Regions from separate parts of the Neobacillus sp. YIM B06451 genome, predicted to be linked through region 1. Evidence: riboswitches for the same ligand, from Rfam matches in the RefSeq annotation. Region 1 holds a riboswitch; each other region holds the start of a gene.
What was found. A riboswitch is a leader RNA that binds a small molecule or an ion and turns the genes downstream of it on or off. The one in region 1 is predicted to bind S-adenosylmethionine.
Positions count from the first base shown of each region.

Region 2: linked by a shared signal. The riboswitch ahead of RB160_RS16265 (O-acetylhomoserine aminocarboxypropyltransferase/cysteine synthase family protein) and the one ahead of RB160_RS16495 (methionine ABC transporter ATP-binding protein) in region 1 are both predicted to bind S-adenosylmethionine.
Region 3: linked by a shared signal. The riboswitch ahead of RB160_RS00815 (2,3-diketo-5-methylthiopentyl-1-phosphate enolase) and the one ahead of RB160_RS16495 (methionine ABC transporter ATP-binding protein) in region 1 are both predicted to bind S-adenosylmethionine.

Region 1 is NZ_JAVFKJ010000011.1:27,421-29,680, forward strand. It holds gene RB160_RS16490 (hypothetical protein) at 1-308, shown strand, start outside; SAM riboswitch class I at 372-471, shown strand; SAM riboswitch class I at 644-756, shown strand; gene RB160_RS16495 (methionine ABC transporter ATP-binding protein) at 916-1,941, shown strand; gene RB160_RS16500 (methionine ABC transporter permease) at 1,934-2,260, shown strand, end outside.
Region 2 is NZ_JAVFKJ010000010.1:137,773-140,032, forward strand. It holds gene metX (homoserine O-acetyltransferase MetX) at 1-25, opposite strand, end outside; partial or broken gene RB160_RS16265 (O-acetylhomoserine aminocarboxypropyltransferase/cysteine synthase family protein) at 34-1,344, opposite strand; SAM riboswitch class I at 1,445-1,553, opposite strand; gene RB160_RS16270 (hypothetical protein) at 1,814-2,038, shown strand.
Region 3 is NZ_JAVFKJ010000001.1:186,212-188,471, reverse strand. It holds gene RB160_RS00820 (2-hydroxy-3-keto-5-methylthiopentenyl-1-phosphate phosphatase) at 1-262, opposite strand, end outside; gene RB160_RS00815 (2,3-diketo-5-methylthiopentyl-1-phosphate enolase) at 259-1,467, opposite strand; SAM riboswitch class I at 1,584-1,686, opposite strand; gene RB160_RS00810 (pyridoxal phosphate-dependent aminotransferase) at 1,771-2,260, opposite strand, start outside.

The DNA of each region.
Region 1 (2,260 bases):
AAAAGCCGCATATCCATTCTTTATTTGGCAGCAGCCAGACGGTTTATATACAAATTGGAGGCTCTTTTGTGGAGTTTGGGGACGGTAAGGCGAGGGTTTCAAACGGCGAGAAACTAAGCAAACCCTTGCTTGCAAACATCACGGGAAGCCCTGAAGCTATCGGCGAACTGCTTTGCGGGACGGCAAGAATGCGCGATCTGCTCAATCATCGGGCAATACATATCGATGCGTCCTTTCGCACTGTGCTAAAGCTTGAATCCATTTTTCTTTTGGCAAAGGAACTTGAGTTTGAAAAAATTCCCTATTGACGGAAAGAATGTCTTAAGATAAACTTTCTTTAAATCTTTGGCAAGATTCTAATAATTTCATAATTCTTATCAAGAGAGGCGGAGGGAATGGCCCGATGATGCCCGGCAACCGGTGAATGCACGGTGCCAATTCCAGCAGGGAGACCCCCTGTAAAGATAAGAGGAGATAGCCCTCTTCTCTTATGGAGCGGGTTTTTATTTTTAAGGGATTGTAAATGATTCTGCATTGTGTGATTCTGGCTGATATTTCCGGCTCTTTTTCAAAAACTTCTTTATTGACACCTTAATTTCACCATGATACGATAGCAATCGTTATTAATTGAATAGTTTAGCTGCTCTTATCAAGAGAGGTGGAGGGATGTGCCCGATGAAGCCCGGCAACCGTCACAGGATGATTTCTGTGAAATGGTGCCAATTCACACAAAGCGTTCGCTTTGGGAGATGGGAGAAAGGATTAATGTTTAATTTGCCTTTCTGCCCGGTTGCAGAAAGGCTTTTTACTTTTCCGGAATGAATCCTGTAATAGATTCAAACGATAGGATTAGATAGATTAAGACATGATTGCTGCCCGGCATGATGGGTAAATGGGTGTAAAGAAGGTGATTCGATGATTTCGATAAAAAATGTCAGAAAAAGCTTTCCTTCAAAACACGGGACACTGACAGCGGTTGATAATGTCAATCTCGATATACGCGAAGGGGAAATCTTCGGTGTTATTGGGTACAGCGGCGCCGGCAAAAGTACGTTGATCCGGATGCTGAACAGGCTTGAAAGCCCAACCGAAGGATCCATAACGATTGCAGGCCGTGAAATTTCAAAAATTTCTGGAAGGGAGCTTAGGAAGGCACGCCAGGAAATCTCAATGATTTTCCAGCATTTCAATCTACTTTGGTCACGCACAGTCCGGGAAAATATCGCGTTTCCGCTTGAAATTGCGGGAATTTCGGGGCCGGAACGCAAAAAACGTGTTGATGAGCTAATTAAGCTTGTCGGCCTTGAAGGCAGAGAAAACGCGTATCCGTCACAATTGAGCGGCGGGCAAAAGCAGCGTGTCGGTATTGCCAGGGCGCTTGCGAATAACCCAAAGGTCTTGCTTTGTGACGAAGCGACATCTGCTCTCGATCCGCAGACGACGGATTCGATTCTTGACCTGTTGGTCGACATTAACAAGCGGCTCGGTTTGACGATTGTTCTGATTACCCACGAAATGCATGTTATCAGGAAAATTTGCCACCGCGTCGCCGTTATGGAGAGCGGTAGGATCGTTGAACTCGGCCCTGTATTGGATGTCTTTAAAAAGCCGCGGCAGCCAATAACGAAGCGATTCGTCCAGCAGGTAACAGAACCCGAGGAGACAAAGGATGCGGTCGAGCATCTGCTCGAGCGCCTTCCATCCGGAAAGGTCATCCAGCTCACATTTGTCGGCGAGGCTACCGAACAGCCGCTTATCACAAATTTGATCAGGAAGTTTGATATAACGGCGAATATTTTGCAGGGGAAGATTTCACAGACGCAAAGCGGATCCTACGGTACCCTGTTCCTTCATCTTGATGGACCGGAAAGCGAACTCGCAAAGGCACTGGAATATATCAACTCCCAGCAGGTAGGCGTGGAGGTGATTGCAAATGCTTGAAACCTATTTCCCGAATGTCGTCTGGGAAAATATGTGGGCGGCAACACGGGAAACGCTCTACATGACGAGCATATCCGTTGCGGTTACATTTGTCCTCGGCATCATCCTTGGATTGCTTCTCTTCCTTACTGGGAAGGGCAACCTTTGGGAGAATGCCTTCATTAATAAAATCATTGCAGCTTTTGTGAACGTCTTCCGTTCAATTCCTTTCATCATCCTTATCGTCCTGCTTATCCCGTTCACGGTGTTCGTAGTCGGGTCCATGATAGGGGAAAATGCCGCATTGCCAGCACTCATTATCGGTTCGGCGCCGTTTTAC
Region 2 (2,260 bases), on a different contig from region 1:
TTATTGATAAATCCTCGGCTGTCATTGCTGTAGCTGTTCCTCAGGCTTAGCTGTAATACCGGTAGCTTTAAAGAAAGCCTGGTCCAAGTCATCCTTCAAATCCTTAAGCGATTCAAGCCCCACTGAAAGCCTAATCAGTTCCTCGGTTGTACCGCTTTTTGCTAGGTCCTCTGGACTTAGCTGCTGATGAGTGGTGGAAGCAGGATGGATGATCAGTGATTTTGCATCGCCGACATTTGCGACATGAGACCACAATTTGATGTTGTCGATCACTTTTTTACCAGCAGCCCTGCCGCCTTTGATGCCAAAAACAATAATCGATCCAAAACCGCCGCCAAGGTATTTTTTCGCAAGCTCATGGCTTGGGTGATCCTCAAGGCCAGGGAAGGAAACCCATTCAACAGCTGGATGGTCTTTCAAGTAATTTGCAATTTCGAGCGCGTTTTCACTATGCTTTTGAATTCTCAAGTGCAAGGTCTCAAGTCCCTGCAGCAAGAGGAAAGCACTATGCGGGCTTAACGATGAACCTAAGTCCCTCAACAGCTGGACGCGAAGTTTAATGATGAATGCCAGCGCGCCTACATCCTGCGCAAAACGGAGGCCATTATAGCTTGCATCCGGCTCGGTAAAGCCAGGGAACCTCTCACTGTTCCAATCGAAACGGCCAGCATCAACAATAAGGCCGCCAATTGTTGTTCCGTGCCCTCCGATCCATTTGGTCGCCGAATGGACAACAATGTCCGCCCCCCATTCGATCGGCCTGCACTGATAAGGTGCAAAGGTATTGTCAATAATGAGTGGAATGCCATTTTCATGGGCGATTTTTGCTACAGCTTCAACATCGAATACATTCAGGCTTGGATTGCCAATGATTTCGCCAAAGACTGCTTTGGTTTTTGGAGTGATGGCATCACGGAAGTTTTCAGGATTGGTCGAGTCGACAAAACGCACTTTAATGCCGAACTTCGGAAGGGTAACGGCAAATAGGTTGTATGTGCCGCCGTATAAGTTTTCCGCGGCGACGATTTCATCGCCAGCCTCCGCAATGTTCATGATTGACAAGGCAATCGCAGCCATTCCGGAAGAAACAGCAAGAGCCGCCGCGCCACCTTCAAGAAGGGCAATTCTTTTTTCCAAAACATCTGTTGTCGGGTTCATGATCCGGGTGTAAATATTTCCGGACTCGGCGAGCGAGAAAAGGTTCTGCGCATGGTCTGTGCTTTCAAATACATAAGATGTGGTCTGGTAAATCGGTACGGCGCGAGATCCGGTTACTGCATCGGGGGATTGCCCGCCGTGCAATAATATTGTTTCAAGTCCTAGGTTTTCATTTTGATTTGTCATTGTGTCTTTCCCTCCAATTTGTAGTTCCAAAGTAATTCAGGCAGTTAATTCAATTCTTTTACAACAAAAAACCCCTCTCCATAAGAAGAGGGGGGTCCTCCTCTTATCTTCCAGGCAAAAACGCCTGCAGGAATTAGCACCTTTTCAAGCTTTCGCCTGAAGGTTGCCGGACTTCATAGGGCCTGACCCTCCGTCACTCTGGATAAGAGATTTCATATATAATTTTTGATTAGTTTAACCGCCGGGTGTTATAGAGGATTATAAGTGAAGGTAGGAACAAAAGTCAACCGAAAATTCGAAATGTTTTCCTTTTTCATTTTTTTGTAAAATGGATTATAGGCGTTCTCATAAAGGATTCGAATTTCACATGTACAGCGTGAAATTGTAAAATTTACTTTCCCATTTTGAAGAGGAGGTTCTCAGTTTTGGGCGAAGGATATAGTATAATTGACGGTGAGAAGGAGGTGATATGGAGATGGAAGAACGGCTGGAAAGAATGGAAACGATGTTGTCCCAATTGGTTGGCATGGTCGGCAATGTGATTACAGAGCAACAGAAAATGCGGCAGGAATTCGAGTCCGAAAAACAAAAGAACGCCGATCGCCACGAAGAAATACTCTGCAAGTTTAAGGCAATGGAACTGGACCAGGATTTCATCCGGGAAAAAACCGCCCGCAATGAGCGGGAGATTTAAGTCCTCAAAAAGAAGGCTCAGTTAGATATCTCCAGCACGATTCCCTCAGAAAATCCCCAATTACTTATTCAGCTAAAACGAAAAGGTGTGGAACCTTGTCCTCAATAGGATGGTGTTTCGTACCTTTTTTCATTTTGTGGTTTTTTAAAACTTCAAATTGAGAAAATTTTTAATAGAAACCTTCCCTCGGCCAAACTTCCAATCGTTTTCTGTTCAGAAAAT
Region 3 (2,260 bases), on a different contig from region 1:
TCCTTGTAAAAGAGACAAACTCTCCGAAACCCTCCCTGATTCTTGCCTGTTCAACCGCAAATTCGGCAATCTGGTTTTTCTGTTCCGATGGGAGCAGTGAAAATAGTTCCCCAACCCCTTTCCTAATGGAGATTTCTCCTGAAAGAATCCGATCCTTAATCCGTTCCCATCCAGGCGGAGCAAATGTCTTCATGATTGCTATGATGTTATCCTTTTCGGTAACCGTCCCGTCAAAGTCACAGTAAATCACAGGTTTTTTCATCTCAAGGCCTCCTCTTGCGGTGCACCCCATAATTCCAACGCTTCTTGAAGTTCAGGGTGGTATGCGGCCGAACTGGACAAGCTGTGGCCAGCTAGAACTGCTTCAATCGCCTGCCGGAATGCCTTCCCTCCAGCCGCCGCGCCTCGTGGATGTCCATGGACTCCACCGCCCGCATTGATGACCGAATCAATTCCGAAATCGGAAATGAGCAAAGGTACAAGGCCAGGGTGGATTCCTGCCGACGGTACCGGGAACGCCTTTTTGTACGGCTCGTCCTTCGTCAGTTCCTTTGCAATCCCGAGCGCTCTTTCCCTTTCAAGCGCCACCGAACCGTACGGTGATGGGAATAATGAGAGGTCCGCTCCGGCATACCTTAGCAATTTTCCTAAAAGGAGCGAGTGGGAGACCCCATATACAGACGATGATGCGATTGCCCCGCTGAATGCCGGATGCGCCATGATCGGCAGGCCTATATTATCGTCCTCCCTTAGTTCCTGCAGCACGTCTAGGCCGTAGGAAAAAACATTGACCAATAGGGCATCCGCACCTGCTTCCGCAAACCTTTTTGCCTTTCCCCTCAGTTCCGAAGTCCTCCCCGTCAGGTTCACAGCGTAAAGTGTCCTATGCCCCGTTTCGGAAAACACTTCATCCAAGATTCGGCGCCCGGCCTGAATCCTTTTACCTGATGGAGTCAGGGGGTTCTCAAAAAGAATTTCGTCATCCTTGACGATGTCAATTCCCCCCAATGCCTGCTCCTTTAATTGGCTTGAAAGGAAATCAAGCTCCTTCCCAATGACTCCTTTAAAGATGCTCATCAAAAGGGGGCGGCGATGGACGTTAAGCTTTTCCCTTAGACCCTCAATCCCAAGGCGGGGGCCTGGGAAATAGCTTTTCAGCTCCTCACTGAATTCAAGGTCAAGCAGCCGGATTTTCCCATCAAGGGACAATTTCCCAAAGACGGTAGTTATAATGGCGGGAAGGTCGGCGGAAAAGTTGGCTGCGGGATAAGCAATCGAGATTTTCGCAATATTTTCGCTGATTTGTTCAGCAGATACTACTCTTCCTTTGTGTTTCTTTAGCTGCTCCTTTTCAAGGGCGGGCAGGCTGGTCCAAGAACCGACCGTCAGGCCCAAGGCTATTTCCTCCGCTTTTTTCTCGGGATTCTTTTCATCCCGGACATGATATGTCGCTACCAATTCACTCATGATGTCCTTCCTTTCCAGGGCAGTGTTCCATGTTCCATCCAACACAGAGTTGATTTTGTTTTTTGGCATTAAAAAAACCCCTTCCAAAGAAGAGGTTAGCACGGCAAACTAATCTCTTCTCATCTATCAGCTTTCGCTGCAAGAATTAGCACCGTGCTTAAAAATAAGTCGGTTGCCGGGCTTCATAGGGCTAGTCCCTCCGCCTGCTCTTGATAAGAAATGATTTTTATATATTTACTATTTTCATAATGTTAAGATTTAATTTGGATTATCGCAGGAAATAAATTCATTGTCAAACATTTTTTAAAAAATATCCAAAGCCTTTATCCGCCGAACCGCTTCCGACAGCCTCTCTTCCGATGCGAGGAGGCCAACACGGACATAACCCTCGCCAAATCGGCCAAAGCCAATGCCCGGGGCAACCATGATATGCGCTTTTTCCAACAGAAAGTCGGCAAATTCCATCGAACTGAATCCTTCCGGAACCTTCAGCCAGGCAAAAAACGAACCAGCGGGTGCATTGACATCCCAGCCAATTTCTCTTAATCCGCCAATTAACGCACTTCTCCTGCTTTCATACAAGCGGACAAGTTCCCCAACACAATCCTGTGGGCCATTAAGCGCCTCCGCGGCCGCTTCCTGGACAGCCCCGAACAGGGAAACATACAAATGGTCCTGTATCAGTTCAATTGCTGAGATAACACTTTTGTTGCCAACAGCAAAACCGACCCTCCACCCTGCCATGTTATATGTTTTTGAGAGAGTATAAATTTCAATGCCAATCTCTTTCGCT